DNA from 4 places in the Alkalicoccus luteus genome. Region 1 is predicted to be linked to each of the others. Evidence: riboswitches for the same ligand, from Rfam matches in the RefSeq annotation. Region 1 holds a riboswitch; each other region holds the start of a gene.
The links. A riboswitch is a leader RNA that binds a small molecule or an ion and turns the genes downstream of it on or off. The one in region 1 is predicted to bind cobalamin.

Region 2: linked by a shared signal. The riboswitch ahead of ACSZLD_RS07025 (ABC transporter substrate-binding protein) and the one ahead of metE (5-methyltetrahydropteroyltriglutamate--homocysteine S-methyltransferase) in region 1 are both predicted to bind cobalamin.
Region 3: linked by a shared signal. The riboswitch ahead of ACSZLD_RS11795 (hypothetical protein) and the one ahead of metE (5-methyltetrahydropteroyltriglutamate--homocysteine S-methyltransferase) in region 1 are both predicted to bind cobalamin.
Region 4: linked by a shared signal. The riboswitch ahead of ACSZLD_RS14020 (ribonucleoside-diphosphate reductase subunit alpha) and the one ahead of metE (5-methyltetrahydropteroyltriglutamate--homocysteine S-methyltransferase) in region 1 are both predicted to bind cobalamin.

The regions. Positions count from the first base shown of each region.
Region 1 covers NZ_JBPZEY010000004.1:259,177-267,210, reverse strand. The annotation lists gene ACSZLD_RS07590 (S8 family peptidase) at 1-1,019, shown strand, start outside; gene metE (5-methyltetrahydropteroyltriglutamate--homocysteine S-methyltransferase) at 1,366-3,627, opposite strand; cobalamin riboswitch at 3,814-3,993, opposite strand; gene ACSZLD_RS07580 (class I SAM-dependent methyltransferase) at 4,106-4,882, shown strand; gene ACSZLD_RS07575 (Glu/Leu/Phe/Val family dehydrogenase) at 4,875-6,095, opposite strand; gene ACSZLD_RS07570 (nitroreductase family protein) at 6,444-7,013, shown strand; gene ACSZLD_RS07565 (hypothetical protein) at 7,042-7,563, shown strand; gene ACSZLD_RS07560 (ferritin) at 7,565-8,034, shown strand, end outside.
Region 2 covers NZ_JBPZEY010000004.1:144,425-152,458, reverse strand. The annotation lists gene ACSZLD_RS07040 (cob(I)yrinic acid a,c-diamide adenosyltransferase) at 1-290, shown strand, start outside; gene ACSZLD_RS07035 (cobyric acid synthase) at 290-1,783, shown strand; gene cobT (nicotinate-nucleotide--dimethylbenzimidazole phosphoribosyltransferase) at 1,770-2,783, shown strand; cobalamin riboswitch at 2,847-3,024, shown strand; gene ACSZLD_RS07025 (ABC transporter substrate-binding protein) at 3,169-4,239, shown strand; gene ACSZLD_RS07020 (FecCD family ABC transporter permease) at 4,226-5,275, shown strand; gene ACSZLD_RS07015 (adenosylcobinamide amidohydrolase) at 5,272-6,741, shown strand; gene cbiB (adenosylcobinamide-phosphate synthase CbiB) at 6,738-7,697, shown strand; gene ACSZLD_RS07005 (pyridoxal phosphate-dependent aminotransferase) at 7,698-8,034, shown strand, end outside.
Region 3 covers NZ_JBPZEY010000008.1:52,273-60,306, reverse strand. The annotation lists gene ACSZLD_RS11820 (GTP cyclohydrolase II) at 1-33, opposite strand, end outside; gene ACSZLD_RS11815 (alpha/beta hydrolase) at 14-661, opposite strand; gene ACSZLD_RS11810 (helix-turn-helix domain-containing protein) at 848-1,387, shown strand; gene ACSZLD_RS11805 (NAD(P)-dependent alcohol dehydrogenase) at 1,507-2,547, shown strand; gene ACSZLD_RS11800 (hypothetical protein) at 2,901-3,080, shown strand; cobalamin riboswitch at 3,152-3,351, shown strand; gene ACSZLD_RS11795 (hypothetical protein) at 3,504-3,704, shown strand; gene ACSZLD_RS11790 (hypothetical protein) at 3,701-4,051, shown strand; gene ACSZLD_RS11785 (hypothetical protein) at 4,142-4,498, opposite strand; gene rpsI (30S ribosomal protein S9) at 4,740-5,132, opposite strand; gene rplM (50S ribosomal protein L13) at 5,153-5,590, opposite strand; gene truA (tRNA pseudouridine(38-40) synthase TruA) at 5,758-6,543, opposite strand; gene ACSZLD_RS11765 (energy-coupling factor transporter transmembrane component T family protein) at 6,559-7,356, opposite strand; gene ACSZLD_RS11760 (energy-coupling factor transporter ATPase) at 7,349-8,034, opposite strand, start outside.
Region 4 covers NZ_JBPZEY010000011.1:41,801-49,834, forward strand. The annotation lists gene ACSZLD_RS14005 (oxidoreductase) at 1-504, opposite strand, end outside; gene ACSZLD_RS14010 (flavodoxin domain-containing protein) at 552-1,034, opposite strand; gene ACSZLD_RS14015 (ribonucleotide-diphosphate reductase subunit beta) at 1,031-2,065, opposite strand; gene ACSZLD_RS14020 (ribonucleoside-diphosphate reductase subunit alpha) at 2,103-4,361, opposite strand; cobalamin riboswitch at 4,531-4,712, opposite strand; gene ACSZLD_RS14025 (MBL fold metallo-hydrolase) at 4,889-5,740, opposite strand; gene ACSZLD_RS14030 (Rrf2 family transcriptional regulator) at 5,752-6,192, opposite strand; gene ACSZLD_RS14035 (L-lactate permease) at 6,329-7,924, opposite strand.

The sequences.
Region 1 (8,034 bases):
TGTTTTCCGGCAATGCTGAAAAAGGACTGCTGAATGCATTCGGTGTAGAGGATGAAGATGTTCTCTATGAATTTGAACTGCTGCCGGTTTATCAGCTTTCCTTAACAGAAGGACAAGCAAAAGGACTATCTAACCATCCGCATGTAGAATATGTAGAAGAAGATGCAGAAGTGCAGGCAATGCAGACCGTTCCTTATGGCGTATCCCAAGTACAAGCTCCGGACGTACACCGTTTTGGCTATTTTGGACAGGGAGTTCGCGTGGCGATTCTCGATACTGGTATTGATGCAAACCATCAGGATTTGAACGTGTACGGCGGTCATTCCGTATTCTCAAGCTGGCCCGACAGCAATCCTTACATTGATAACGACGGCCACGGCACGCACGTAGCTGGTACAGTGGCAGCACTGAATAACAGCGTCGGTGTTCTCGGCGTAGCACCTCAGGCACGACTCTACGCGGTCAAAGTTCTTGACCAGAACGGAAGCGGCTCCAATGCCGGAATCGCGCAAGGCATTGAGTGGTCCATTTTGAACAATATGGACATTGTGAATATGTCTCTCGGCGGTCCGACAGATTCCTCTATTCTGCGCGCATACTCGGACTATGCCTACAATCAGGGACTGCTGCTCATCGCTGCGGCAGGTAACAGCGGCAATGCATCCGGCACAGGCGACTCTGTCGGTTACCCGGCTAAATATGATTCTGTCATGGCGGTCGGCGCTGTTGATGCAAACAACAACCGTGCGTCTTTCTCCAGCACAGGTCCGGCTGTTGAAATCGCAGCACCTGGCGTCAGCATTCAGAGCACGTATCCAAACAACGGCTACCGCAGCCTCAACGGAACGTCGATGGCAGCTCCGCACGTAGCCGGTGTTGCAGCCCTGCTGATGCACTACCGTCCAAACTACTCTGCCCAGCAGGTACGAAGCGTGCTGAACAACTCCGCACAGCCGCTTGGCAACTCCAACCACTTTGGAAACGGACTTGTCGGCGCCTACCGCGCATTTGTTTATTAGGATCCAATTATAATGAAAAGAAAGCTCCCGGATGTGAGATCCTGGGAGCTTTCTTCGTTTTGGCGAGGGCAAGGCGGAGCAAAGGCTAAACGGTCAGGGCATGCATAAGTTTTGGCTGGGCTCAAACCTTTCATTTGCCGGCCGTAATTTATCGAACAATGCTCGAATCTTTTCATTCGGCGACTCAAACTTATCAAGCTCGCGCGTCAACTTATTATTGTTATTACCATGCGTTCGACATAGCGAAAAAGTTTTCATTTCGCCTATGAAAGTTTTCATTCTGCACCCGCAACTTGTCAAACGCTGCCACTAATCAAAGAAGCCCCCGTCCGCAATCGTCTCCCACTTACACGCCGCTGGTCCGACTTGTGAGAGTTTCCCGGACGGTTTCTGCTGCCTGCTGCATGTTGCGAAGGGCAGCTTCGACTTCGGTCTCATTACGGGTTTTCAAGCCGCAGTCCGGATTCACCCAAAACTGGGAGGCAGGCAGGACGCTCAGGCAGCGCTCGATCATGTCGGTCATTTCTCGAACCGGGGGAATACGTGGGCTGTGAATATCATAAACGCCGAGTCCGATGCCCTTGTCGTACGTGCTGTCCTCGAACGCCTGAATCAGGCCGCCGTGGCTTCTCGATGTTTCAATGGAAATGACGTCGGCGTCCATGGCACTGATTGCATCAATCATATCGTGAAAGTCGCTGTAGCACATGTGCGTATGGATCTGGGTTTCCGGCTGCGCAACAGCGGACGCTGCGCGAAACGAGTTGACAGCCCAGTCCAGGTAATGGGCGCGTTTCTCCCGTTTCAGTGGAAAGCCTTCCCGAAGAGCCGGTTCATCTATCTGGATCATACCAATGCCTGCTTCTTCAAGGGCTTCAACTTCTTGCTGCAACGCTTCCGCAAGCTGATAGGCCGTCACCGATTTAGGCACATCGCTCCGTTCAAATGACCACTTTAAAATAGTTACGGGCCCGGTGAGCATGCCTTTTACCGGGCGATCCGTCAGAGATTGAGCATAGGCGGTTTCAGAGACGGTCATCGAACCTGGAGCAGAAACAGTCCCGTAAATGAGCGGCGGCTTGACGCAGCGGGAGCCGTACGACTGGACCCAGCCGTTTTGTGTGACGGCCATACCGTCCAGCTTTTCCCCGAAAAATTCTACCATGTCGTTGCGTTCAAATTCACCGTGCACGAGGACATCGAGCCCGATATCTTCCTGAAGCTTAATCCAGCGCTGCATTTTTTCTTCCACCATTGCACGGTAGCGTTTAGCGGAAAGTTCTCCGCGCCGATAGGCGGTTCTTGCTTTTCGCATATCGGTCGTCTGAGGGAGGCTGCCGATCGTTGTCGTCGGCAGAAGCGGGAGCTGCCAACGGGCCTGCTGCAGCTCAGCGCGGCGTGAGAAAACAGGCTCTCTCATCGCGAGCTTTTCACTGCTGCTGTCTCCTGCTGCCGGATAGCGTTTTCGGAACCGGGAAAGAGACGCCTGATGACCGTCCAGCGTGTTCTCCGGAGAGCCCGTGCAGACCTGCTTCAGCAGCTGGAGCTCCTGCAGCTTTTCGTCAGCGAAAGCCATGCCCTGCTTCAAGTCCTCGACGAAGCGTTCCTCCTGCTTAAGGGAAACCGGTACGTGCAGGAGGCTGCAGCTTGTCTGCAGGATTAATGGGTTTTCCGGACAGAGCACTTCAACGCGTCGAACGAGCTTCTGTGCTTCGTGGAGGTCGCTTTTCCAGACGTTACGGCCATCAATCACGCCGATGGCGAGCGCCGCATTCTGGTGAGGCGGATGCTGCCGCAGCTGCTGGAGCGTATCGCCGTCGTCATACATCAGATCGAGTCCGAAGGCGTGAAACGGAAGAGTGGCGAATAAATCCCAGTGCGTCAGCGATTCAAAATACGTCTGCAGCTGCAGCGGTGCCTTCGGGACCAAGTCAAGCAGCTGCTGGAGCCACTTAGCGGCCTGCCCGGCTTCTTCATGGGTCAGGGACGTGACGAGAGCAGGCTCATCAAGCTGAATGAGTGGAGCGCCTGCCTCGTGCAGTTCGCCAATCACTTTTGCATACAGCGAAAGCAGGACAGACATGCAGCTGTCGCGGTGCTCCGCTTCCAGTCCTTTCGCAAGCGTCATAAACGTATAGGGTCCGACGAGCACCGGCTTTGTCTTTATGCCCGCGGCTTCCGCCTCCCGATACTGTTCAAGCGGATAGTTTCGCGTAACGTCAGGCACCCAGCTGTCTTCCAGCTCAGGCACAATATAGTGATAGTTCGTATCAAACCATTTCGTCATTTCCATCGCAGGCGCCTCGCGCGTCCCGCGTGCGGCTGCGAAATACTGATCGAGCTCATTTCCGGACAAGGAAGCGAAACGCTCCGGTACCAGATTAAACATAAATGCCGTATCCAGCATATGGTCGTAATACGAAAAGTCGCCTGTCGGCACCAGATCGAGTCCGCTTGCTGCTAAACGGGTGAGCCTTTCCAGCCGGATGGCTTTCATCCGTTCCTGCAGCTCTGCTGCGGTTATTTCTTCTTTCCAGTACGCTTCAAGTGCGCGTTTCCACTCCCGGTTTTCACCGATGCGCGGATAGCCTTGTACAGATGTTTTCATGCTTATTCCTCCTTCAGATGTATGACGCCGACACAAACAAAAAGCCGTGCCGAAAAGGGGGAAACCCTTCCGGCACGGCAGCAGGACAAAACAGGTGTCTTTCCAGCACGAACGAAGCTTTGGCCGCACGTGTTTTGCGGCAAAGCTGAACAAGCCTGTTTCCACCTCCCTATGACCCGTAGGGCTGATGGTAAAGAACGACAGGCAGGTCTCCTGACTCAAGGATGAACACAGCCGCACCTTCCCGGAAAAAATCCAGTGGCACAGCGGCTGCTAACCTTTTACAGTGGCGGGACCGTTCCGGAGTTGCACCGGATTCCCTTTTAAGATCTGGCGAAGCAGATCACCTGTTGTTCATTACGTTATCAAGTTTGTCGTCATCATACAGGAAAAGGGAGTAAGTTGTCAAAATCATCTAAAAGAAGCGCGGCTTCATTTTTCCCATAAAAAGGATATAATAGAAGGGAGGTGAGAACACATGAGCATCCATTTTCATGATGAACGGTTAAAAGGGAGCTATAACAGCAGGGACGCCGACGCTGACTGGGTAAAAACGATGCAGGAGCTGACAGCAGGAGAAGATATCAAGCATGCCGCAGACATTGGCTGCGGCGGGGGGATCTATACGAACGAGCTGCTGAAACTTGGGGCTGATAGAGCAGTCGGCATTGATTTTTCGGAAGTAAGCCTGCGCGATGCAAAAGAACGTCATCAGCACGAGAGACGGCTCTCATTTCAGCAGGGGACCGCGGAACGAACCGGTCTCGCCCGGTGCGGCCAGGATCTGGTGGTTGCCCGGGCACTGATCCATCATCTGTCGGATACAGCCGCTTTTCTGAAAGAGGCAGCACGGGTGCTGTGTGCGAAAGGGCGGCTGATCATACAGGACCGGACCGTTTCAGACTGTCTGCTTCCCGGAAGCCACGTGCACATCCGGGGTTGGCTGCTTGATTATTTTCCGCACCTTGCCGAGGTCGAAAAAAAGAGGCGTCCGAATAAAATGGACGTCCTCGAGCAGATGAAAGCTGCCGGCTTTACCGGTGTGACAGTTTTTTCTATATGGGAGAAGCGAAAACAGTTTGCAACGAGGCAGCAGCTGCTGGATGATCTTCGCCAGCGAACGGGACGGAGTATTTTACACGAACTGACAGACAGCGAGCTGGAAGCGTTTCTCGATTTTCTGCAGACGAAGCTTTCGGAAGGGGCTGTAACAGAAGCCGACCGGTGGACGATCTGGACAGGACAGGCTACTTGATCAGCCCGCGTGCCTGCATCACATCAGCAAGACGCCTGCAGGCCGTGTAATAGGCAGCACGACGGTAGGAGACGCCGGAATCCTGCTTGGTCCGGTTCGTGCGGCTGAAGGCCTGGCGCATGTAGTGCTCCAGCTGACTCAGCGCATCGGCCTTGCTCCATTCTTCCTTGCGCTCGTTCATCCGCCACTCCAGGTAGGAAACGACGACACCGCCGGCATTGGTCAGGATATCCGGGAGTACCTCAATGCCGCGTTCTTCCAGCACCCGGTCTGCATCTGCTGTTACCGGACCGTTCGCGCCTTCTGCGATCAGGTCTGCCTGGATCAGCCGGGCGGTCTCCTCATCAATAGCGCCGCCCATGGCGGCCGGGATCAGCACGTCGCACGGCACTTCAAATACGGCCGCTGACTCATGGTCTCCGCCAAGGCTGCCCGTGTCGGTTTTTTCCTTCAATACTTTCTCCACGTTTAGTCCATTCTCATCAAAGACAGTGGAAGAGGAGTCTGACATCGCCGTAATGATCGCTCCTTTATCAGCGAGAATGCGGGCGCAGAACGATCCGACGTTTCCGGCTCCCTGGATGGCGACTTTCAAATTATTCAGGCTGCGGTCCTGTTCCTTGAGCCGGCAGCGAATCGTATGAACGATGCCGGCTGCCGTGGCTTCCACCCGGCCCGGGATGCCTCCGATAACCGGATCTTTCCCGGTGAAGACGGCATTATATGGATCATGCAGATGTTTTTCGTATTCATCCAGCATCCAGCCGATTTCCTGCTGGCCGATGTTGACGTCCGGAGCGGGAATGTCCTGGTCGCGGCCGATGTAAGGGGACAGCTTGCGGATGTAGGAGCGGATTACGCGCTCGCGTTCGTTATCAGACAGTTGTTTTGGATCTGCAGCAATTCCGCCTTTTGCGCCGCCGAAGGGCAGGTGCATTAAGGCATTTTTCATCGTCATCCAGGAGGCGAGCAGCGACGTTTCGTCGATGTTTGTTTCCGGGTGGAGCCGGATGCCGCCTTTACCGGGACCCAGCAGGGAGGAGTGCAGTGTACGGAAACCCTCCACCACGCGCATGTTTCCTTCATCGGATTCATAAGGAACCGAAAAGGCGAGCTGCCTCTCCGGAATGCGGAGCAGCTGCTGAAAATCGTCATGCAGCTCCAGGTGTTCAGATGCTTCGTTGATCATGGCATAGAGTTCTTGCGTGTTCATCCAATCAGCTCCTTCACAGTGTCTACTCCGGTACCTTCCCCGTCCGGAGAGAAGCTAAGCGCGGGAACGTCATCTTCGCAGGCTTCAGCTGCCGGACACGTTATTTTTTTAGAAAATTTCTGCAGATAAGGCTTGACGGTTTTGAAAAGCTGCACTATGATAAAAGAGCACCGTTAATTGATAATCATTCTCACTTTCTCGCTTCCGAAAAAAAGTATTCCCCCCTCTCTTTTTTTTCGACACCATTGAGAATGGTTATCATTTATCGGCGGTGCCGCTTAAGATGTTAACGGGGGTGCCCGTCTGATACAATAAAGGGAAAGACTGGCAATAGAAAGAGGGATAGACATGACTGATTTATCTACGATTACGCCGCTGCAAAAAGCGATACGGGAGCGGCGTTCTATTAAAACCGGATACACCGATGAACCGGTAGAAAAAACGCTGGTGATGGATCTGCTTCGGGATGCCGTATGGGCCCCGAACCACGGGCTGCGGGAGCCGTGGCGCTTCGTGTATGTGAGTGCAGAAGAAAAGGAAGCATTTGTTGAAGGGCTGCTCGGGCACTATGCAAAACGAGAGCATGAAAACCGCCGCAAGTTGTTTATGGAGCCTGCTGCCTATTTAATTGTAATAATGAAAGAAGATCCGCGCCAGAAACAGCAGGATGAAAACATGGGCGCGATTGGCTCGATGATTCAAAATTTTCAGCTGCTTGCTGCAGAACGGCAGCTCGGAACCGTGTGGAAAACGAATCCGCACATTTACGAGCCGGACGTCCGTGGCATGCTTGGCGTAAAGGCTGGTGAACGGATCGCCGGCTTTCTGCACCTTGGCTATTATGAGGAAAAAAACAAGCCGAAACGGAAAGAACCAACTCCGCCGGAAGAGCTTACGACCGATTTTTCGTCGCTTTAAAAGGCATCTGTAAAGGGAGGTGGCTGCCATGCTGACAGCCGAAGAAATGCAGGCGATGCGCGCCATGATGGAAAAAATGATGATGGAGCGGCGGATTATGCGCTGCTTTAAGGACCGGGCTGTCGAGCCGTCCGCAGTGTCGGTCAGCTGGAAGAAAGCCTCCGTGGAAATGAGTCCGGAAGCACGTGCCGAGACGCGTCTGCTTCTGTTTCACGGACCTCAGAAGTGTCCGCTTGTCAAAGAAATCATACGCGGCATGTACGAGCGTGAAGACCGCTGGCACAACCGGATGCTGGAGCTGTACGAGCAGGTGCCGATGCATGTGCTTGTGCTGACGAAACCTCGCTACCGGGACGAGGCGCTTCGTGCGCTTGGTCGCATGCAGCTCTACAGTGCGAATCAGGGAATCGGCATGATTTTAAAAGAACGGGAATACACATTTTCAAAGCAGTGGCTCGACCGGGCCGGGCGTCTTTCCGGGGAAATTCCGGCAGCCGTCCTGCACGCCGGCTGGCTGCCGGATCATTTAATTGAGAGGAGCGCGATGTAACATGATCAGCACAACACTTGTGGACGCTTTGAACGAACAGATGAACTACGAATTTTACTCCGCTCACGTTTATACCGCTACTGCGGCTTACTGCTCTGGTGAAAGCCTGGACGGTTTTGCGCAGTTTTACCTGGCACAGGCAGAAGAGGAACGGTTCCATGCGATGAAGTTTTACCAGTTTATTAACGACATCGGCGGCCGAGCAGAGCTCACCGGCATGCCCGATCCGGACAATACGTTTGCTTCTGTGGAAGAAACGTTCACCAAATCACTTGAGCATGAAAAAGAAGTGACGAAGCGCATTTACAAGCTAGCTGATCTGGCGCTGGATGAGCGCGAACATGCGACGATGACTTTCCTGAACTGGTTTATTGAAGAACAGGTGGAAGAAGAGGCGGCGTTTGATACGCTCATCCACCGGCTGAAGCGCATGGATCAAGACAGCCAGGCGTTTGAGCTGCTCGATCAGGA
Region 2 (8,034 bases), 110 kb from region 1:
GTAAGGCCTGGCCAAAAGCAGTAGAAGCACTGGATGGGAGCTACGATGTCGTCATTCTGGATGAGCTGAACAACGCGCTTGCCATTGATTCCTTTCCAATTGACGATGTGCTTCCGCTCGATGATGTTCTCTCGGCACTGACCAATCGTCCGAAGCACGTCCACGTTCTCGTAACAGGTCGAAACGCACACGAAAAAATAAAAGAAGCCGCTGATCTCGTTTCAGTCACAGAAGCCGAGAAGCATTATTACGATGAGGGCATTCCGGCGATTAAAGGGATTGAATTTTAATGAAAGCAGCGCCGCTGATGATTCAGGGTACGCATTCCGATGCAGGAAAAAGCGTGCTGACTGCCGGCCTCTGCCGTGTATTTGCGCGTCAGGGCTTTAAGACAGCGCCGTTTAAGTCACAAAACATGGCACTTAATTCGTATATCACGGCGGATGGTCTTGAAATCGGCCGGGCACAGGGCATGCAGGCCGAAGCGTGCGGAATGGAAGCGGACACGGACATGAATCCGATTCTACTTAAGCCATCCGGCTATAACCGGTCGCAGGTCGTTGTAAACGGCAAGGTTCTTCGCGCCATGGAAGCAACGGAATATCGGGAGCAGTACTTTGAGAAAGGCCTTCAGACGGTGACGAATGCCTATAACCGCCTAGCCTCCAGAACAGAGCGGATCGTGATAGAAGGAGCAGGGAGCCCGGCAGAAATTAATTTACAGGACCGGGAAATCGTGAATATGCGCATTGCCCGCATGGCCGAGGCACCTGTCCTGCTTGCAGCAGATATCGACCGTGGCGGCGTTTTTGCATCGATTGTTGGCACGCTTGAACTGTTGAGTAGAGCAGACAGAAAGCGTGTGAAGGGCTTCATCATCAATAAATTTCGCGGAGATCAGTCTTTGCTTCAGCCGGGACTTGACTGGCTGGAGGAGTATACCGGAAAGCCGGTCGCAGGGGTGATGCCCTATCTGCCGGATCTCCGCCTGGAAGAAGAGGATTCGCTTGGCTTGGAGACATACGGAAGGGGAACGGCCGGCAGGGATCTCGATATTGCGGTTATTCGCTTTCCTTATCTATCCAATTACACGGATCTGGACCCGTTCCGGTTTGAACCGGACTGCGCTGTTCGATTCGTCGAGCGGCCTGAGCAGCTAGGCGAACCTGATTTGCTTATTCTGCCAGGCAGCAAAACGACGGTTGCCGATGGACAGTTTTTGATCAGAAACGGATTGAACGAAGCGATTGCAGAAAAAGCGGGAGAGATGCCAATCATCGGAATTTGCGGCGGCTATCAACTGCTTGGCAGAACAGTCGAGGACCCGGCAGCTGCGGATACAGAGCTGAGAGAGTGTCAGGGGCTGAATGTGATTCCGGATATGAAGACGGTGATGGATCCAGTGAAAACGACAGTGCGTATCTCAGCGAGCGTTAACTGGGAGCGTGAAGTGCATTCGCTCACTGGATATGAATTGCACATGGGGCAGACCGTTCACGAAGCTCCGGAGTGGTTATCCGGCGGGATTCATGGCAGCAGCGCGGCAGTGAACAACGTGTACGGCACGTATATGCATGACATTTTTCATAACGATACATTCCGCCACGCACTGCTGGACAGCTTGAGACGTCAAAAAGCGCTCCCGCCTGTCCGCAGGGTGAGCGTTGCAGAAGAGAAAACGAAGGCATTTGACCGCCTGGCCGATGCAGTCGAAGCACATCTTGATATGGAGCTGATTGAACGGCTGATGAACGAAGGGAGACAGACAGATGAACTGGCGTGAAGCGGCAGAGAACATACCTGAGATCGATCAAACAGCAGCTGAACAGATGCGGATGCATCTGGATTCGCTGACAAAGCCGCAGGGCAGTCTCGGCAGGCTGGAGGAATTGGCCGTAACGCTCTCCGGCATGCAGGGAGATTTGCAGACGGGAAAGCCTGCGGTGCTTGTATTTGCAGGTGACCACGGGGTGACAGCTGAAAGGGTCTCGCTTTACGGGTCAGAAGTCACCGCTCTGATGGCGCAGAATTTTGTGACCGGCAAAGCAGCGGTTAACGTTCTCGCGAGACAGATCGGAGCAGATGTTTATGTGTATAACGTGGGGATTGATGCAGCTGATACGGCAGCTATCAACCGCAACGTTCGTCGCGGTACCGGAAATATAGCAAAGGAACCGGCGATGACTGCAGCAGAAGTAAAGCAGGCACTTCAAATTGGAGCCGACGCCGTTGAAGCTTCAAAGGCAGATATTATCATCCCCGGGGACATGGGCATCGGCAATACAACGGCAAGCAGCGCGCTGCTGTGTGCGTACACGGGACTTTCTCCGGAAGCGGCAGCGGGCAGTGGGACAGGTGTAGAGGGGCCGCAGCTCAAGCATAAAATCGAGGTGATCGGGCGAGCGGTGAAGCGGTCTGATGCGAAGGAACCGCTTCACATATTAGCTGATTTAGGCGGTTTGGAGATCGCGGCTATGGCCGGAGCCATGGTTCGCGCGGCTTCAATGCGGAAGCCGGTTCTCGTAGACGGGTTTATTGCAACTGTTGCAGCAATAGCTGCAGCAAAACTTGCACCAGGAGCAGAGCGCTTTTTTCTTTACGGACACAAATCTGCAGAAGCAGGTCATGCAGCGGCGCTGGAAGCAGCTGGCGGAAAACCGCTGCTTGATTTAGGGATGCGTCTCGGCGAAGGGACCGGGGCGGCCGCTGCTTATCCGCTGCTAAAAATGGCACAGGCGCTGACGGAAGAAATGGCGACGTTTGCCGATATCGGCCTTGCCTGACAGAACAGATGTAGACTTTTTCCAGCAGTCCATACTATAATACAAAGTAGAACTGAAAAACGTAACGCTCGTCAGCAGAGAGGTGTCGGCATCAGCCGATGAAAAGGGAAGCCGGTGTGAATCCGGCACGGACCCGCCACTGTAAACGCACAGGCATTTCACAATCCACTGCATTCCGCGGGAAGGGTGAGGCTGCCGTTTATGCGTAAGTCAGGAGACCTGCCTCTCTGTCGATTTAAACACCTTCGGGAAAAAGGTTGTTTGAAGTGCAGACGAGGAGATTTCCGGGAATCTGAAACGGCTCTCTTCATGCATTTTATTCAGCGCAGTCCTTCGAAGGGCGGCGTTTTTTTATGTTCCACTACATAATCATGGGGGAGTAACGATGAAAAAAATGACGGCACCGCTTCTGCTATCAGCCGCGCTCATCATCAGCGCATGCGGGACAGAGGGAAACAATGAGAACGGGAATACGAACACGGACAATCAGGAAGCAAACGAAGACACGACTGGCAACAATGAGGCAGCGGAAGATGAAGAAGGAGCTGCAAATAACACAGAGAACAATGTATCAAACGAGGAGCAAAATGATGAGGATAATGAAACAGCCGGAGAGTTCCCGGTAACGATAACGGATAACGCAGGCAATGAAGTGACGATCGACGAAGAACCGGAAACTATTGTTACGCTGCAGCCAAGCGATACAGAAATATTATTTGAAATCGGCGCAGGCGACAGACTCGTAGGGGTTTCGGAGTATTGCAATTATCCGGAAGAAGCGCTCGAAATTGAAAATGTCGGGGCGCAGGACATGGATTTGGAACGCATTCTCTCTTTAGAGCCTGACATGGCACTCGTTTCGGATTATCACGCCTCCAGTCATGATGATAGTTTAGAGCAGTTGCGTGATGCCGGAATTGATGTCGTTGTTGTGCGGAATGCCGAATCGTTTGAAGGCACTTATGACACGATTGAAACACTCGGCATGCTCACCGGAACAGAAGAAAATGCAGAAGAACTCATAGCGGAGATGGAGAGCGGCATGGAAGAGCTCGCGGAGCTTGGAGAAACGATCGACGAAGAAGAGCGCAAGCGCGTCTGGGTGGAAGTAGCACCATCTCCGGATATTTTCACTACTGGTACCGGCACCTTCATGCATGAGATGCTGGAGACGATCGGGGCGGAAAACGCAGCGGAAGAGCATGAAGGCTGGGTGAATTTGACCGAAGAAGAAATTGTCACGCTCGAGCCGGACACGATTGTCACTACCTACGGATACTATGTGGAGGATCCTCAAGAAGAAGTAATGAACCGCGATGGCTGGAGTGATGTTCCTGCTGTGGCAAACGAGGACGTACACGATGTGCAAAGTGATATCGTGACGCGCTCCGGTCCGCGCCTTGTAGAAGGAACCCGTGCCGTAGCTGAGGCTGTATATCCGGATGTTTTCGAATAAAGCATGGCTGTACTATGCAGGGAGCCTCGGTCTTCTTGCTGCTGCGATAACACTTGGACTGTTTTATTCAAGCGTAACGGTCCCGGTTCCGCATATTTTGCATATTATTCTGGATAAAACAATCGGCGCTCAGCTGCTGGATGACGTTCCGTCCAACCAGTACTCGATTATTTGGGAAATCAGGCTGCCGAGAGTGCTGCTGGCTCTATGTGTTGGCGCGTCTCTCGCGCTTGCCGGAGCAGCATTTCAGGGGTTGCTGAGAAACCCGCTTGCGGACCCATATACGATCGGCGTTTCCTCCGGTGCGGCCCTCGGCGCTGTTTTCGTTATCTTTTTCCAGCTCACGATCGTAGGACTTGGTGCATTTACGCTCCCGGCTGTATCGATTGTGAGCGGGTTTCTCACGCTCATGCTTGTGTTCGGGCTTGTAAAGCTCAGCAGCAGAAGTTTGGCGATCGAAACGATTATCCTTGCGGGAATTATCGTCAGTGCATTTATCGGATCAATCATTTCACTGATTATCTCGCTCGGCAGCCAGGATGAAATGACGCAGATTATTTACTGGCTGTATGGGAGTGTTGGTATGAGAGGCTGGAGCTACGTGCAGCTGATCGTACCGTTTCTGATTATCGGTTCCATTATGCTCGTCACCCGCTACCGGGACCTGAATGCACTTGCGCTCGGAGAAGAAGCTGCCGGTCATATTGGTGTAAATGTCGGCCGCGGGAAAGTGTTTATTCTTGGCGGCGCGTCGCTGCTGACTGGTGCGGCCGTTGCTGTATCGGGTACGATTGGCTTTGTTGGTCTAGTTATCCCGCACCTTGTAAGGCTTGTTACGGGACCAGATCACCGGCATGTGCTGCCAATTTCCATGATCATCGGAGGGGCCTTCTTAATCTTTGCAGATATCACGGCAAGAACGATTATTGCACCAAAGGAACTGCCAATCGGTGTGATCACGGCGCTGATCGGCGCACCAATGTTTGCGTTTCTGCTTATTAGAAACCGCATCGGAAAGGGGAAGAAGCTGGCATGAACATCACCGGACTGAGCGGCGGCTACGGCGGCCCTCCAATCATTGAATCGATGGACCTTCATATAAAACAGGGAGAATTTTTCGGCCTGCTCGGTCCGAATGGCAGCGGAAAAACGACGCTGTTTAAGCTTGTCAGCGGTTCCCTTAAGCCGGACCATGGAGACGTATCGCTTCAGGGTGCTTCGCTGTTAACGATGTCTCCAGTGCAGCGTGCCAGAAAAATAGCCGTTCTCACACAAGAAACAAATGTCTCCTTCGATTTTACTGTCGAGGAAGTGATCCGGCTCGGCCGCTATGCTTTTCAAAAAGGCCTGTTTAAAATGCTGAGCCGGGAAGACAGGGCGCTCATCGATGAAATTATGGCGCTGACCGACACAGAAAAATTTCGCGATACGTCGTTCTTCCGGTTAAGCGGAGGTGAAAAGCAGCGGGTACTGCTCGCAAAGGCACTTGTGCAGGAGCCGGAGGTGCTTCTGCTGGATGAACCGACGAATCATCTTGATATTCGTCATACGTTTGACATGCTGAACGTATTGAAAGAGCGGCAGGAAACGCAGGGACTAACCGTCTTTGCCATTTTGCATGATTTAAATATTGCGGCCCTTTACTGTGACCGCGTCGGACTTCTTCATGAAGGAAAGCTTCAGGAAACGGGTCCGGTCGATATTATGCGCCGTTCAGAGCGGCTGTCCAGTATTTACGGAGTAGAAACGTGGACGCAGTCGCATCCGACATTGCCGCGGCCGCAGCTGCTCATGAACCCGAAAAAGCAGGATGAATCTGCCATGTCTCTTCACGACAGTGTCACCGTAGAAGCTGATCGAAATCTGGTCCAAATTTCGAGTCCAAAGCCGCTCCGGACAATTTCCAACGGGGTGGCCGGTGAGGGAATTCAGTGGATTCGCCACATTGCCAATTTTCACGTCGACAAACAATACAGCAGCCGTACTCCGGAAGCTGATATGAAAGCGTGGCTGGAAAAACGCAGTCTGCCGGTTGAACAGTCGATCGGCTTGATGACCGCTGTGAAAACAGAAATGGCCGTTGTCCGAAAAGAAACCATCAATGGCATCGCGTTTACCGCTGTCGTGACTGCAGGCACCGGAAACGCGGTTGATATCACTTATGACGGTCCTGAATTGGAGCGGGAAAAAATCGGTACGATTAATACGTTCCTGGCGGTGGATGCGAACCTGACGGACGGGGCGCTCGTGAACGCGTGTATGTCTGCAGTAGAAGCGAAGGTGCAGGCACTGCGGGATGAAGATGTTCGTGATCCTCAAACTGGAACTCCCGCCACAAGCACTTCTACGGATGCGCTCGTTATTGCCGCGACCCAGCAGGGAAAACGGACGCCTTACGCAGGGTCTGGAACCCCGGTCGGGCGGGGGATAGGCCGTATCGTCTATGAAGCGACGAGAGAAGCGGTGCGGGCAGACAGGCGCTGGAAGGAGACGCACACATGATCATTCCGGGATGGACAGCTGCGGCGGCTCTCATCGTTGACTGGGTAATTGGGGATCCGAAACGTCTCCCGCACCCGGTTTCTGGGATGGGACGTTTGATCGCATTCGGCACCCGGCATCTGAATCATGGGTCGAACCGAGCCAGAAGATGGAAAGGTGTTTTGCTCGCTGCTTTCGTACCAGGCTTCGTCTGGTGTGTCTCCGCTTTGCTGCTTTATGCAGCATGGGTGCTTCATCCGGCTGCCTCCATGGCAGCAGGGGTTCTCATGACCGCGTCAACGATTGCCTGCCGCGGTTTAAAGGAAGCGGCCTATGCGGTCATGACGCCGCTCGCAAAAGGAGATTTACCAGCAGCCAGAGGTGCGCTTTCGATGATCGTCGGTCGGGATACGGCCCAGCTGAGCGAGTCGGAGATTGTACGGGGTACGGTGGAAACAGTTGCAGAGAACACAGTGGACGGCGTGACCGCTCCACTGTTTTATGCGTTTATCGGCGGACCGCCGCTTGCGATGGCCTACCGCGCTGTCAATACGCTCGATTCCATGGTCGGGTACCGCAGTGAACCATACGCTGCCTTTGGCTGGGCTTCTGCAAGGCTCGATGATGTTGTAAACTGGCTCCCGGCGAGGCTGACGCTGCTGCTCATGACAGGAGCAGCACTGATAATGAATCCAAAGCAGGCAGGTCAAGGGTTTCGCTGGGCCTGGCAGGATGCAGGAAAACATCCCAGCCCGAACAGTGGCTGGTCCGAGGCATTTATTGCTGGATTTTTAGGGGTCAAGCTCGGCGGAACCAACTATTATCACGGGGTAGTTTCCCGTCGTGCGGAAATGGGACCGGGGGCGAAGGTGCTTGAACGAACCCACATTATCTCTGCTGTCCGGATGCTGTATGGCGCTTCGCTGCTCGGTGCAGCGGCTGGCGTCACTCTGTTTGTTTTGATAGGAGGAATGTAAATGGTGCAATGGCCTGATCACGGCGGCCAGCCGGATTATCTAAAAGCGTACACATCCGGCAAGACGCAGTGGCTTGATTTCAGTGCAAATATTAATCCGCTCGGTCCTCCGAAAGGGATGCTGGAGCTCGCTGCCAATGCGTTATACGAAACGGACCGTTATCCGGATCCGGCCTATACAAGCTGCCGCGGCCAAATCGCAGCGGCAGAGCAGGTAGACCGGGAGCAGGTCTGTGTCACTAACGGTGGAGCGGAGGCCATATTTCTCGCAGCCTCGCTTTCTGCCGGTAAAACAGCGGTGATGGCAGAGCCGTCATTTAGTGAATACCGGCGGGCTT
Region 3 (8,034 bases), on a different contig from region 1:
ACGGTAAACGTCTTTACGTATGCTTGAAAGCATCCTGTTGCCCTCCTTCAACCATAGCACGGATCCACTGCTGAAAGCCCTGCTTAATATCAGCCGGTACGGCATGTCCGCCGTCAAACGCTGTAAACTGTACGTCAACGCCGCCCTGTTCGAGACGGTGACGCGCCTCTTCTCCCCATGCATACGGCAGCACCGGATCGGCTGTACCGTGTGCCATATAGACGGAGAGATGCGCGGCGGCTTGCTCGCGCATAAATGCTGGTAGGTAGCAGCTCAGCACTCCGACACCGCGGATCTGTTCTTGGTGCATCAGTCCGAGCGAGAGAGAGGCAATTGCCCCCTGGCTGAATCCGGCCAGATACACATGTTCCGGATCGATCGGATGCTCGTTTAAACTGTCTTCTATAAACTCTGTCAGCCGCTCCATTGCATCCGCGAACACCTCGTAGTGCGGCTTGCCGAACTCCTCGATTGTAAAATACGCATATCCCGGCGGATGCGGCAGGTGCCCCCGCAGGCTGAACACGTAAAAACGGTCACTCAGCTCCTCCCCAAGTGCTAACATGTCCTGTTCATTGCTCCCCATCCCGTGCAGCAAAAATACGACCGGATTTGCTTCGGCCGGTGCGGCCGGTTTTCGCAGCTCGTAGGTGAATGTCATAACACCACTCCTTTTTCTTTTGCGAAACTAATATTCATATAAGAAAACTATCTTTCAAAAAAATATCGCATACTTTTAGTAAGTGATTGATTACTTTTAAGATACGCCCTTCCCGCTGGTTTGTCAAGAAATTGTTTGTTAATATAAAACTAAGTTTCTTATTAGAATAATTCGAGGTGAACAGCTGTGGAAATCGGATCGAAAATACGGGCCATCCGCAACCGAAAGCGGATTACGATTGCGCAAATGAGTGAGAGCACCGGCCTCTCCAAAGGCTTTATCAGCAACGTGGAAAACAACAACACTTCTCCTTCCATCGCCACCCTGCAGACCATTGCAGTATTTTTGAAGGTGCCGCTCCCGTACCTGCTGCTGGAGAAAAATGAGCACATGCGCGTCGTACGTCAGAGCGAACGGCGTCATTCCGTCTACAGAGGGTTAACCATCGAACACCTCGCCTCAAAAGGCGGGCTGCGCACGATGATCGTGGAAATCCCGCCCGGCGACTCGATCGGCGAGCCCCACTCCCACGAAGGAGAGGAATCTCACTTCGTGCTGGAAGGGAAGCTTCTCGCCGAACAGGGCGAAGACTCGTTCATCGTTGAACAGGGCGACTCCTTCAGCTGGAACGCAAGCGTCCCCCACTTCGTGCAAAACGTCGGTGACGAAAAAGCTGTTGTGTACATTGCGATCTATACCGATACCGAGCTGATCGACGTGCTGTAAGAGAAGGTGCGCTGCCTCTTTAACGAGCCGGATTCTTGGCGCCGTGTCCCTCCGCCATATTATGATAGCGGATAAGGAGCGTTCGCGCTCCGGGTTTACGATAAAGGAGCTGTTTACGTATGGTCATGGCAAAAGCACGCGCGGTGGACGGACCGCATCAGTCGTTTCGCAAGGCGGACATCCAACGCCGCGAGCTCGACAAGCACGATGTATTACTGGAGATCCACTATGCCGGCATCTGTCACTCTGACATTCATACGGCACACGGCGATTGGGGCGAGGCCCACTACCCGCTCGTTCCCGGTCATGAAATCGCCGGGATCGTCAAAGAGGTCGGCTCTGACGTCACGAAGTTCCAGCCGGGCGACCGCGCCGGCGTCGGCTGTATGGTTGAATCTTGCGGCTCGTGCGAGAACTGCGAAGCCGGAGAAGAGCAGTACTGCTTAAAAGGCAATACGCCGACGTATGACGGCGTCGATAAATACGGAGAGCCGACGCAGGGCGGCTACTCGACGCACATCGTCGTGACAGAGGATTTCGTCCTCCACATTCCGGAAAACCTGCCGCTGGATGCTGCTGCGCCGCTTCTCTGTGCGGGCATCACGACCTTTTCTCCGCTGAACCGCTGGCAGGCCGGACCAGGCAAAAAAGTAGCCGTCGTCGGACTCGGCGGACTCGGGCATATGGCCGTCAAAATCGCGAATGCAATGGGAGCGGACGTAACCGTGCTCTCTCAGACGCTGAACAAGCAGGACGACGGGCTCCGCTTTGGTGCAAGCGCCTATTATGCAACGAAGGATGAAGAGACGTTTGATACACTCGCCGGACAGTTTGATCTGATCATCAACACCGTGAGCGCGAAAATCAACATCAACGACTACCTCTCCCTGCTCCGCTTAGACGGAACGCTCGTCAACGTCGGTGCTCCGGCAGAGCCGCTGGATGTACACGTCTTTTCCCTGATCCCGCAGCGCCGCTCCTTCGCCGGCTCGCTGATCGGCGGCATCCATGAAACGCAGGAAATGCTCGACTTCTGCGCCAAGCACGAGATCATGCCGGAAATCGAAGTCATTTCCGCAGACGACATCGACGACGCTTACGAACGCGTACAGAAATCAGACGTCAAATACCGCTTCGTGATCGATACGAGCACGCTTTAATTGGTAAAAAGGAGCCCTCTGCGAGAAGATGCAGAGGGCTTATTTTAGCGTATGGAGCTGAAGTAAGTACGGCGGACGTCCTCTTTCCCTTGGTTCCTATACGCGAAGAGCCTCGTTAATCCTTCTTCTTTCGGAGGCCGTACATGAGAACAGCAACCAGCACTGCAGCAATGATGATGAACATGACAGGTTCCATCTTCCTGCTCCTTTCCCACACTGCGTTCGTACATTCAGCATAGCTCCATGGCATAAAATCAGCTAGATGACCATCGACTTATCTTTTCGTTTCCCTCTATATGGAAAATTTGCACGTGTTACACTACAGGTAACCGGCCTTTATTGGAGGTGGAATGATGCTTTGGAAAACGGTCCTGCTATTTGTCTTCGGCGCTCCGTTTCTGACCGCTATGAGTCAGTGGACGGGCGGATCGTATACGCTGATCGACAGCATCGCCGTGTTAAGTTTCGTCGTCCTGTTCACGTTTGCTGGGCGCTATTTGACGAAACCGCGTCAAAAGCAGACGGAAGGCTGATACGCCGGCTTATCGTAGCACTGCCGCTGTTAGTCGTGCTATAGTAATAATGTTCCATGTAGCAAACAACTGCATAAGTGAGTGATTCAGGTGCAGCGAGGCGTTCTGCTTTGCTGCTTAAAAGGGAAATCGGTGAAGAGTCCGATGCTGTCCCGCAACTGTATTCGTGAGCGACCCGGAGTTGCCACTGTTTCTGCTGAGAGCGGAAATGGGAAGGAGCCGGGAAGCGATGAGCGTAAGCCAGGAGACCTGCCTGTTTCAGCAGACATTCGTACCTACGAGGATAGGAGATGTTAAGTGTGAGTATACCGTATGGACCCGTGCGCCTTGCTGCGCCGCTCCAGCGCTTGGTTAAGCGTGCGCTCTTCTTAACAGCTTCCTCAAGGGAGTTGTTTTTTTATTGTGATGACAAGGAGGGCACGTATGAACGAGCGAACCGAACACTATGAGGAGCAGCTGACGTCATTTTTTATGTATCAAACGCTTTACCTGGAAAACGCCGCCTCCCTGCGAGAACACGTCGAGCATCTGCAGCAGAAGCTGGATGCGTCCGAAAAGCAGCATCTGGAGGCTGCCTATCAACTCGTGCTGCAGCACATCGCCGGAAGCAGGCAGACGACATGACCGGGCTGAAGCAACGAAACACGACCAGACAGGAGATTCTGAGTGCCGCTCACGAGGCGTTTGTTGACGGCGCTCTGACGACGTTTTTATTCGTCAATATTTCCGTGATCAACCTGTATTTGAAGGAGAAAACATCGTACAACAACAGCTTTGTTTATCAGTTCGCTAATCTCTATGTACCGCTTGGCGGGGCCGCGTTTATGCTGCTGCTCATCATGATGATCGAGCCATCGGCCGTCCTGGTCGGCCTCATCTGGACCGCAGTCGGCGTCGGCTATCTGCTCTACATGACCAACGTCTTCTCCAAGCCGCTCCCGCAGATCAGCCGAAGAACATTGCCGGAGTGAAAAATGTTATACGACGATAACACCCCCTCGCTGCAGGAAAGCAGGAAGGGGGTGTTTTTTGTAGATTTTTATGGATTTTAGAAACGTTCTTTATTCCAGATAGGACTGCACTTGTTCATCAAAATCATCTGGATCATGGGACTCCAGGATAACTTCCTCATGATCGAACAAGAAGAATGCCGGCAGCTCCTCGTAATCGAGTCCTGGATAATCAAGGTTATCCGGATCTGGATCACGATTGGCTCGAAACACGCGAATGGCTGTCTCTTCTTCATATACTTCTGCTTCAACAAAATCAACTGCCTCCGGTTCCCCGATCGCAAAGACGGCGTACTCCCCTTCACTTTCCGCCAGCAGCTCCTGATAGACCAAGTTCCCTTGATCAGAAGAACAAGCACCCAGCAACAACAGTAAGCTTAAACCTGCTATGAATCGCACAAAACCCATTTACAGAAACACCTCTCCATTTTTGTTGTCAACCTCTTCCTGTCCCTTCCTTCTTCTAGCCTGCAGCTAGTATTCCTTCAAGGATGTCGTTTTGATTAAGGCATCATCATAAAAACATGCGGTTCGATAAGCACGTTAAGGTAGAAGCTGAACATAATAAAAAACCCTCTGCCGGGTTGGTAGCAGAGGGTTTTGACGAGTTGGGCGCCGTCCACAGGCGCCCAGCCGCTGTTGTTTGAAATTATCGCTTCGAGAACTGAGGTGCACGACGTGCTGCTTTAAGACCGTATTTCTTACGCTCTTTCATTCGTGCATCACGAGTCAGGTAGCCAGCTTTCTTCAGAGCCGGACGGAATTCCGGATCTGCTTGAAGCAGTGCGCGTGCAACACCGTGACGGATTGCACCGGCCTGGCCTGTGTAGCCACCGCCGTTTACAGTCACGTGAATGTCGTACGTGCCTTCTGTTTGTGTTTCAGCCAGTGGCTGCTTTACGATTACTTTGAGTGTTTCGAGGTCGAAGTAGTCATCGATGCTGCGCTTGTTGATCATGATCGTACCATCACCTGGTACGAGACGCACGCGGGCAACGGAGTTTTTACGACGACCTGTTCCATTGTATTGAACTTGTGCCAAGAAAATTCCCTCCCTTTAAATTATCCGCGTAGCTCGTACGCTTCTGGTTGTTGTGCTGCGTGTGGGTGCTCGCTTCCAGCATACACGTGCAGTTTCTTTCCTGTCTGACGGCCGAGCGGGCCTTTTGGAAGCATTCCTTTGATGGAAAGCTCAAGCAGACGCTCCGGCTTGTTCGCACGCATGTCGCCTGCAGAAGTCGCCTTCAGGGAACCTGGGTAACGGCTGTGACGGTAGTAGTACTTGTCCTGCAGCTTGTTACCTGTCAGGTGGATCTTGTCAGCATTGATGATGATGACATTGTCACCAGTATCGATGTGCGGGGTGAATGTTGGCTTGTGCTTCCCGCGGAGCAGGCTTGCAACCTCAGAAGACAGACGACCGAGCGTCTGGCCTTCTGCGTCAACAACCAGCCATTTGCGTTCTACTTCAGTTGGCTTCGCCATATATGTTGTACGCATGATTAATTTCCCTCCTAAATGTGACTCATTCAAAAAAACAACTTACGATCTAATCGATTCCGTACCCGGGGCAAGTGGGCATAAGAATACCGTTAACCATCATATAATAGATGCTCTGCTGTGTCAATACGAAAAAACACACGGGCGAGTTGTTTTTCCATCTTTTTTTACTGCGGATGGATTTTAGCTGCGAGACGTGCCTTCAGCTCCTCTTCCGTGTAGTCGACGCCGGCTAAATAAAGGCCGTGGCCGGGGGCTGTTTTCGCAGCGAGCGTACGGTCTTCTGCATGAAGCAGCTCCGGAAGTGACTCCGGCTCGCGGCTGCCGTACCCGATGTCTAACAGCGTGCCGGTCATGACGCGCACCATCTGGTACAAAAAGCCGCTCCCGATAAAGCGCAGCACCCACTCCTCGCCTTCCCGGATCACGTCGATCGCGTACATCGTCCTTACTTTGTCCTCGACGTCCGTGCGGGGCGAGGAGAGGCTCGCAAAGTTGTGCGTGCCGAGCAGATAGGCAGCCGCTTTCTGCATGCGCTCTGCATCCGGCTCGTGCCGCAGCTGGTACACGTAGTGTCTGCGGAAGACGTCCCGCTCCCGGGCTGTCGTGAGCCGGTAGCGGTATTCCTTCGCCACAGCTCCATAGCGGGCGTGAAACCCTTCCGGAGCCGTCTCAGCGTGTCTCACGTGGATGTCATCCGGCAGCAGGCTGTTCAGTGCCATCGGCCAGCGCTCTTCCGGAATAGCGAGCGGCGTATCGAAGTGAACCGGCTGGCTTAGTGCATGCACGCCGGTGTCCGTTCGCCCCGACGACGTGGACGGCCAGCTGGCTGCTTTATGCAATTTAGCGAGCGCCCGCTCGACCTCTCCCTGGACCGAGCGCGCGTCCGGCTGCTTCTGGTAGCCGCGAAAGCCGCTCCCGTCATAGCTGATCTGCATCACCATACGTTTCATGAACAACGCTCCTTTTTATCCAACAGACAGCACGCTCCACACGCCAAAAGCTGCAAACACGAGCAGCACGACCGTATCGCGGTTCCGCCAGGCGAGCTGCCGGAACTTCGTGCGTCCTTCACCGCCCGCGTAGCCTCTCGCCTCCATCGCTTCTGCCAGCTCTTCGGCCCGCTGAAACGACTGGACAAACAGCGGCACGAGCACTGGGATAAACGCGTTAAGCCGCTTCCAGATCGAGCCGCTGGAGAACGTGGCGCCCCGGGCGGTCTGTGCCTTTAAAATCTTTTCCGTTTCCGTTAAAAGCGTCGGGATAAAGCGGAGCGCGATCGACATCGTCAGCGCAAGCTCATATACCGGCACGCGGAAACGGTTGAGCGGATGCATGAGCCGCTCCATCCCGTCGGTCAGATCAACCGGGGTCGTCGTGAGAGTGAGCATCGTCGCGAGCACGATCAATAAAAACAGGCGCGTCGCAATCAGGCTGCCCTCTATAACGCCGCCGCTGTAAATCGTGAGCCAGCCGAGACTGACGAGCACTGTTCCATCCCGCGTCATAAACAGATGCAGGAGGAACGTAAAGACGACGATAAGCAGAATCACGCGGATTCCTTTCCAGAAAAAGCGGAACGGGATCCCGGCGGATAAAAAGGCGGCGACCGTGAGCGCTGCTGCCGTCCCGAGCACGAGCGGGTCACGTGAGACGAACAGAAAGATCATAAAAATGATGACGGCAATCAGCTTTGCCCGGGGATCAAGCGAATGAACGAACGATTTCCCCGGCACGTACTGGCCGATGATGACGTGCTCAAGCATCCTGTACGCCCCCTTTCAGAAGCGTCAGAATGCGCGAGAATGTTTCTGTTTCATCAAAGGCACTGATATCCACTTTAGCTCCGGAAGCCTCTCTCAGCCGGTACAGGAGCCTGACGGTGTCCGGCATTTCCAGCTGATGGCGCTCCAAAAGCTCCGCGTCCGTAAACAGCTCACGCGGCGCTTTCTGCGCGATCGCTTTTCCGTCCTCCATCACCGTCACCGTGTCTGCATAGCGGGCGACGGCATTCATGTCATGGGAAATCATAACGACGGTCCGCTCCGGCTTTTCCTCTTGCCAGGAGCGAAACAGCTCCATCATGCTTTCACGGCCGGCCGGATCGAGTCCTGCCGTCGGCTCATCGAGTAACAGCAGCTCCGGTTCCATTGCGAGCACGCCTGCAATCGCAGCCCGGCGCATCTGTCCCCCGCTCAAATCGAACGGCGAACGGGTGAACAGCTCGGCGCTGATGCCGGTGCGTGCAAGTGCCTCTTCCGCGAGACGGCGGGCCTCGTCATCCGTGAGACCGAGGTTTTTCGGACCGTACATGACGTCGTCGATCACTGTTTCATCAAACAGCTGGGCCTCGGGAAACTGAAACACGACGCCTGCTTTGCGGCGAAGACCCGCTATGTGCTTCTGCTTCGTTTCCGGGGTGATCGTCCAGTCGCCGACGTAGA
Region 4 (8,034 bases), on a different contig from region 1:
CAGCATATCAACAGCCATGGAGCCGACACCTCCTGAAGCTCCCGTAACCAGTATCGGCTTATCTTCAGAGGTCAGGCCATTTTGTTCCAGACGATGAATCGACAAAGCTGCAGTAAAACCGGCAGTGCCGATAATCATTGATTCACGCAGAGACAGGTTTTCCGGAAGAGGCACAACCCAGGCAGCCGGCACCCTCGCGAACTGGCTGTAGCCCCCGTCGTGGGCAGTGCCGAGATCATAGCTCGTGCAAATCACCCGTTGGCCTTTACTGAAATCGGGAGATTCCGAATGCTCAACGGTTCCCGCCAGATCGATCCCAGGTACCATCGGATAGTCCTTTGCAATTTTCGCTTTTTTATGGAGCGCAAGCCCGTCTTTATAATTCACACCTGAATAATGAACCTTAATCAGTACTTCTCCTTGAGGAAGGTCTTCTTTATTCCGCTGAATCAGTGACCCCGTTCCCTCTCCTTCAGTCTGAAACGCATAAAACTGTTCTGACATGATGAGCCTCCTCTGCAGATTTTGGTTTCTCTACAGTGTATTCGCTTTCATCGCGTCAATTCCTGCCGTTTTTGAAAATGTGACTGCTTTACCGATTCAACATGTTCCATGTATGCCTGAACGAAGGAAGCAATCCGCTCTTCGTCATCAGGCTGGGGCAGCAGCTCCACTTTCAGAACAGGAGGCTCTGCCCCGGTTACTAGCTTCAATAAGGAACGAAGCCGATCCACCGCACCGCAGAAATGTGGATAGAACGAATCACCTGTTCCAAATATGCCGCATGGCGTTGCAGTTAAATCCTGTGATTTGATCCGATCCAGTGCAGGCTTCATGTGACGGGGAATCTCGCCGTTTCCCCACGTATACGTCCCGAACAGAATCCCCTCGATTTGGTGCAAATCCAATTCATCCGGCAGATCACGAACGGCCGTTTTTTCTGCATACCAGCCTCGCTCATGAAGCTTTTGAATAATTAAATCTGCAAGCTCATCCGTATTCCCCGACATCGATTGAACAAGAACCGCGATCACAGCTCATCAAACCCGTTTTGCTCCGTTACTTTTGTATAGGCTCTGGATTTCTGCTCAAAGAAATCTGATTTTGTTTCATTCATCATGTCGTCACTGAATACTTGAATCCACGGCATTGGGTTTTCTGAACGATGATACAGGTTGGAAAGACCGAGCTGCCTGAACCGCTTATCTGCGAGGTATTCCACATATGCTTCATATTCATTCGTATCAATGCCTTTTATGTCCTTCAAAAGGACAGCGGCCCACTCTTTTTCAAGCTCAACCGCCTTAGCGATCGTGTCATAAATAAATGCTTCGTTTTCCTCTGTCCGAAGCTCTTCGTTTTCAGCCATCAGAATTCGGATAAATTGGGAAATGAAATAGGCATGCTGCATTTCATCACGCTGAATGTAGCTGATCATCGTACTCGTTTTGACCATTTTTTGATTGCGGGCGAGGTGATAAAAAAATGCAAATCCAGCATAAAAATAAATTCCTTCCAGATTGACAGAGTTAATACACAGCTCCAATAAACGCTGAGGTGAGGGGTTCTTCCTGAAACGTTCATAGGAATCCAGAATAAGGGCATTTCGCTTTCGGACGAGCGGATCATTTTTTGCGTCATCAAATGCTTTTGTTTGTTCATCGGTGGAAACGAGAGAACTCAGGACATAAGAGTACGATTCATTGTGCACGGCTTCCTGCTGCGCGATCACGGCAAATACTGCTTTAAAGCTCGGATCGCTTACATAATCAAGCACCATCGACATCGTTGGTGTCTGCAGACTGTCGAGTGAAGCCAGCTGCGTATTGACCTTTAAAAAAATCTCCTTTTCTGCGTCAGACAAGGCTTCCCACTGTTTAATATCGTCCTGCATGTTAATCTCCTGCGCTTTCCAGAAGTTAGACAGTAAAACGTGGTACATATCGTACATTTGCGGATAGGCGATATCGTTCCAGTTTAAAATGCCGGAAGCTCGTCCGTTTATAATGCCGGTCGATTTATTCGCGTGATCCGGCTCAAGCAGCTTCATTTTTGTCAATGTCATCGTATGCTCCATCCTTTCGTTTTGCTGCCTCCTGCAATCAGGAGTGACAGCTTTCGCATTCTTCAATTTCTCCCTGGGACGTGCTGCGCACATAATAGGTCGTTTTCAGCCCTTGACGCCAAGCCTCCATGTGCAGCTGCAGCAGGTCTTTTGCGTGAATATCGTGGCGGACATACAAGTTAAAGCTGATTCCCTGATCGACATGGCGCTGACGCGCTGCGTTTTGGCGGATGCTCCAGTGCTGATCCAGCTCATGCCTGGCCCTGTTGTAATATGGGTACGTATGATGCGTAAGGTCCGGCGGTGTAACCTTGAGCTTGAAATTTTTCTTTTCTTCCGCGTACTCCAGTGCATAAACAGGATCAATGCCATCTGTCGAACCGGCAATTTTTGCCGTTGATGAATTTGGGGCGACCGCCATCAGCCAGCCGTTTCGAATTCCTGTCTCAGCTGTTTTCTGCTTCAGCTGCAGCCAGCGGTCTGACGTATAGCCCCGCCGCTCAAAGTACCGGCCATTTTCCCACTCTGAGTGCCGAAAAGCAGGATAAGCTCCTTTCTCCTCTGCGAGCGCTGCACTTGCCTGAACAGCGGCAAACGCAATCCGTTCATACAGGTCATCCGCGAAAGCTACCGCGTTCTCTGATTCCCAGTCAATATGGTTCACAGCAAGTACGTGGTGCCAGCCAAATGTTCCGAGACCGACGGCCCGGTATTTTTTATTCGTCTCCTGTGCCTGGCCGACAGAAAGCGTATTTAAATTAATAACATTATCGAGCATTCTTACCTGTATAGCTACCGTCCGCTCAATCACATCATCTCTGCAGGCTGCAGCCAGGTTGATAGAGGAGAGATTGCAGACGACGAATTCACCCGGCTTTCGCACGATCACGATACTTCCGTCTTCCGCCACATATTCATCAGTGATTTCTGAGGCGGACATATTTTGGGCGATTTCGGTACAAAGGTTGCTGCAGAATATCGAGGTACGGCCCATTGCCTTTTTGTTCGGGTTGCCTCTGTTCACTTCATCCCGATAGAACATATAGGGCGTTCCAGTTTCCAGCTGAGCGATCATGATGCGTTTCATGATATCCATCGCACGGTACGTCTTCCGCGGAAGCATCGGATGCGCGCAGGCTTCCTTGTATTTTTCAGTAAACGCAAGGTGGTCCGTTTCATCATAGAAATCCTCCAGACCGAGCGAATTGCCGTTCTCATCCTTCCATCCCATGATGGTCTTCACCTGATGCGGACAAAATACCGACCACTCTCCACTGCTGCGTCCGGCTTCATCTGTTTCTTCCAGCATTCTCATAAAGTGATCAGGAATACTGACGCCCGTAAATATATCGTGCGCTTTTCTGCGCTCATCTCCATTGTTTGTCTTCAAGTCCAAAAACCCGCTCATAATATCCTTGTGGAAAATATCTAAATAAACTGCAACAGCCCCCTGCCGCTGGCCAAGCTGGTCGACGCTTACAGCAGTATCATTAAGCAGCCTGATCCAGGGAATAACACCTGAAGAGGTCTCTTTAAAGCCTTTAATGTCCGAACCAAGCGCTCTCACCTTGCCAAAATAAACGCCGATTCCTCCGCCATCCTTACTGAGTCTTGCCGTATCCCAATTGTTTAAGTAAATGCCGTCCAGCGAATCCGAGACGGTGTCGATAAAGCAGGAGGAGAGTTGCCCGTAGCTTTTCCCTGCATTTGCTAACGTAGGCGTCGCTACCGTCATGTAGAGGTTAGACAGCGCCCAGTATGCCTCTTCTACGAGCATAATCCGTTTACTGGCTGGCTCATCTTGCATCAGGGCCATTGCGATTACGAGCCACCGTTCCTGTGGAAGCTCCCACACCTGCTTATCATGATCTCTTGCCAGATACCGGTCTGCGAGCAAAAACAGTCCGATAAATGTAAATGAATGATCCCGGTCCGGCTCTATTATTGTTTCTAATTTTTCAATTTCTGCTTTTGAATACGACTGCAGCAGCGAGGAGCTGTAAATTCCCTTATCCGTCAGTACCTGCAGCAGTTCATAAAACCCGCTGTAAGCCTTATAACCGCGCTGAGCCTCTGCCTGCTCATAAAGTCGCGTTAAGTAAAACCGGGCTGCTGCAAATGTATAATCCGGCTGGTCCATGGCGATCTTGTTAAGGGAGGTATGCAGCGCATGATCAAACGCTTCCTCCTCCTGTTTCGATTCGACCTGCTGTTTCAGTTCCGATAAATCAAGTTTGTAGTTGTTTTCCAGCTCGTTGATCGTGAGCTGAATCCGTGATTGTAGTGCAGATTTCATTGAAATGCCTCCCTTTTCTTCTACATGATTCACTATATTGAATGATGCAGCACAAATCAGCAGAACCAAAAAAGTGCCTCTTCGGAGGAAGAGACACGAAAAAGGAAACAGCACAGACGCCCGGCATAACGGCGCTGCACCATTCCCTTTCTCAATCCCCGAAGAAAAGAAACGTCTGAAACGTACGGCAGGTCTCCTGGCTTCTGCTTCATCCTTACAGCCTCCCTTCCCGTTAAAAAACAGTGGGTGATCGGCTGCTCGTCAGCAGTTACAGTTGCGGGGACAGCTCCGGCTTTTAACCGGATTCCCTATTAAACCGCTTTTGCGGTACCTGTACGTTTCTGCACGCTATATTTAGATGTCTACTTGCTTATACACTCAATATATTGATTATGCTACCTCTATTCCCAGCTATTTGCAACATGAAACTTGCAGAATAGCAAATCATTTTCAACGACATACTGGTAGACCGCCTTCAGCTGACCATATTTCTTTTTTTGTCAAAAGATGCAGGTTTCGTTGTTCATCTAAAGCTTTTTTCCGTTCATGAAATATTGCGCTGCAAGACTCTCTTCTTCTGACAACGGTTTTCCGTATTCGTCCATCAGCAAGTTTTTCAGTTCTGCTTCATCGCCTGCACGAGCGCTTAACGAGGCTGTTTTCTCCAGCAGCTCCAGCTCCTCGATAAACAGTTCTTTCGACAAGGGCTTCCAGTGTGATATGACGTTCCAGGCTGAAGCAAAAGGCTTCAGCTTTTTTACAAGCTGCTTTGTTTCGTCTGGCGTATAGTGCCAGGATGATGCATATAAGTTCGGAGCAGTAATATCTCCTGCAAACAAAATATCTTCCTCTGCAAGGTGAACAATCAAATGATCAGACGCGTGGTTGCCGCCAGCATGAACGAGCCGGCAAGTGATTCCGCCGAGGTCAAGTACCAGCTCATCGTTAAACGTTATCTCCGGCATATGGATACGTATAAAACGTTCAGCTGGAAATTCTTTTTTTATCGCTTCTGCACAGAAACGAATCTCTTCTCCGGTCTTGACCCGCTCGTCGAGTGCTTCATCCTCCCATGAATAGGACGACAAACGCTGCAGCTCTGTTTTCGTCGCCTCTGTGCTGATAACAGGCGTTCGGTTTAACGCCGACGCCCCGAAAACATGGTCCCAGTGCCAGTGGGTCAGAACAGCCAGTGAAGGGGCAGGAACACCGCTTCGTGTTAATTCGTCTAAAAACAGACGCACGTGTGCTTCTGAGTTTCCGGCGTCGATCAGCAGCGTCAGATTATCCCCGACTACTGCGCCAAGAATGGGCCTGTCTGTTTCTTCGACCGGTGTGAGATAATAAAATCGCTCCGAGAGCTTCTTTAATTCCTGCATGAAAATTCCTCCTAGTCCGGCTGCTTCAATAAGACTGCAAGTGCATCCCTGTTATCGGTGATATCCTCCAGCGTATACTGATCCAGCACATCCAAGTAGGCTGTCAGCGCATCAGAAAGAGCAAACTGAAGCTTGCATGCCGGTGTAATTGGGCACGTGTTCGTTTCACTGTTAAAACATTCCACCAAATGAAAATTGTCTTCGGTATGTCTGACAACTTCGCCAATATTTATATTCTGCGGTTCACGTGCAAGTCGGATACCGCCGTTCCTGCCACGGATTGTCTCTATGTAGCCGAGCTTACCGAGTCGATACACAACCTTCATAAGATGGTTTTTGGAAATGCCGTAAGCCTCTGATATGTCCTTGATTTGCGACAGCTTTCCAGATGGCTGAACTGCAGTGTACATAAGCACCCGGAGTGAAAAATCGGTATATTGAGTTAAATGCATGGCGGTTCCCCTTCCATTTCCTGCTGCTGTTTCATAAGTAAATGCTGCTTCAACAGTATCCTGTCAAAGCAGCACCATGTCTTTCTATCAGTGTAGCATATGAACCCGCTCGAAAGCATAGTCCGAAGCATGACCGTTAAAACAGGCCGGTCAGGCCGGCGAGAATCGTTCCCGCAATTCCGATCAGCGCCGCGTAGCCAAGCGCAGGAACGACCGTTCTTCTGATGATATCGCCTTCCTTATCTGCAAGCCCGACCACCGCCGCAGCTGCGACGACGTTATGCACGCAGATCATGTTCCCTGCAGCTGCACCCGCAGTCTGCTGAGCGAGAACCAGCGTCTGATCAAGCCCTGCTGCCGACGCAACAGATGTCTGAATTGGCGCGAAGGTCAAGCCTGATACCATTGCACTGCCTGTAATAAACGATCCCAAAAGTCCAAGAAACGGCGCTGCAAGATGCCAGACGCTTCCGAGGCCTGATGCGAGCATCACAGCAATGTGTTCCGGCATTGATACGAGATTTCCGGCATTAACACCGGAATTAATAAACACGTTCACTAACGCAAGCGTCGGGAACAAAGCCAGTGCGGCTCCGCCTACCATCTTCCTCGAATCCATTACGGCTTCTCCGACGACTCGCAGTTTTTTCCGCTGCACGAATACAGACAGCACCGCTGCAAGAAGTAAAACTGCACCTGGTGAGTAAAGCACCTGCCAAGTAGAAGTGGCGGTTTCAACACCGAGAATCGTTGTCCATGACAAATCGACCGCCGTTTGAGCAAATTCCTGGATTGGTTCTACTATTCTTGTCAGCAAAAGCAGGCCGATGACGATAAAGTATGGGCTCCATGCTGCAAAAAGCGACATATTCGGTGCTTCCTCTTCCTGCACCGCTTTAGGTTCCAGCGCTTTCTTCCACTCTTTTTCCGGCATAAAAATACCGGCGCTTGCCGTAGCTGCTGCGACAGCCAGCGCTGTCAAAGAAGCCAGGATCGCAACGAACTCAGGTCCGAATAAAACGGCATACAGAAGAGCAGATCCGGTGTATGTCATCCCTGTCAGCAGTGCCCAGGGAGCCATCTCCCGCGTATCCTTCCAGGCATGTTTTTTATCGGCAAAAAACGTAAGCACGAATATGAGCAGCAGCGGAATAAAGGTCCCAGCTCCAAGATCCATTGCCGTAATCCGGATCGCTGTGTCCTGGAACAATGCTGAATCGGCTCCCGGCACACCGCCGAGGCCGACGATAACAGGCGTTCCTACGGCTCCAAATGAAACAGCCGTACTATCTGCAATGAGTGCGAGCGAAGCCGCTGCCATCGGGGCAAAACCGAGGGCGACGAGCAGCGGACCTGTAACAGCAGCCGGAGTGCCGAACCCTGCCGCCCCCTCAATCAGACTGCCGAATAGAAAGGCAGTTAATACAGCCTGGACGCGCATATCTCCTGAGACACGCCGGAATCCCTGATTAATACGAACGACGGCCCCTGTCCGTTTTAGTGTATTCAACAGCACGATAGCGCCAAGCAGAATGAATAAGATCGTGACCGCCTGATGCAGCCCTTCCAAAATGGAAGCTGAAAGCACGAGAAGCTCCATCTGCCAGACGACTGCCGAAAGTATGATAAACAGCACGGCACTGTAAAGCATACCTTTTCTCGCAGGAAGGCGCAGAACTACCAGAAAAAGAAAAGGAAGAATAATTGCACTTAATGCTGTAAGCATGAGCATTGCCGACGCCCTCCTTGTTCAACATTTCACATAAATAGATTTATGTAAGGACTGATTCCATTATACCGTGAAATCAGTCTTGGAAAAATGAAAGCTAGCAAAAAAACGTG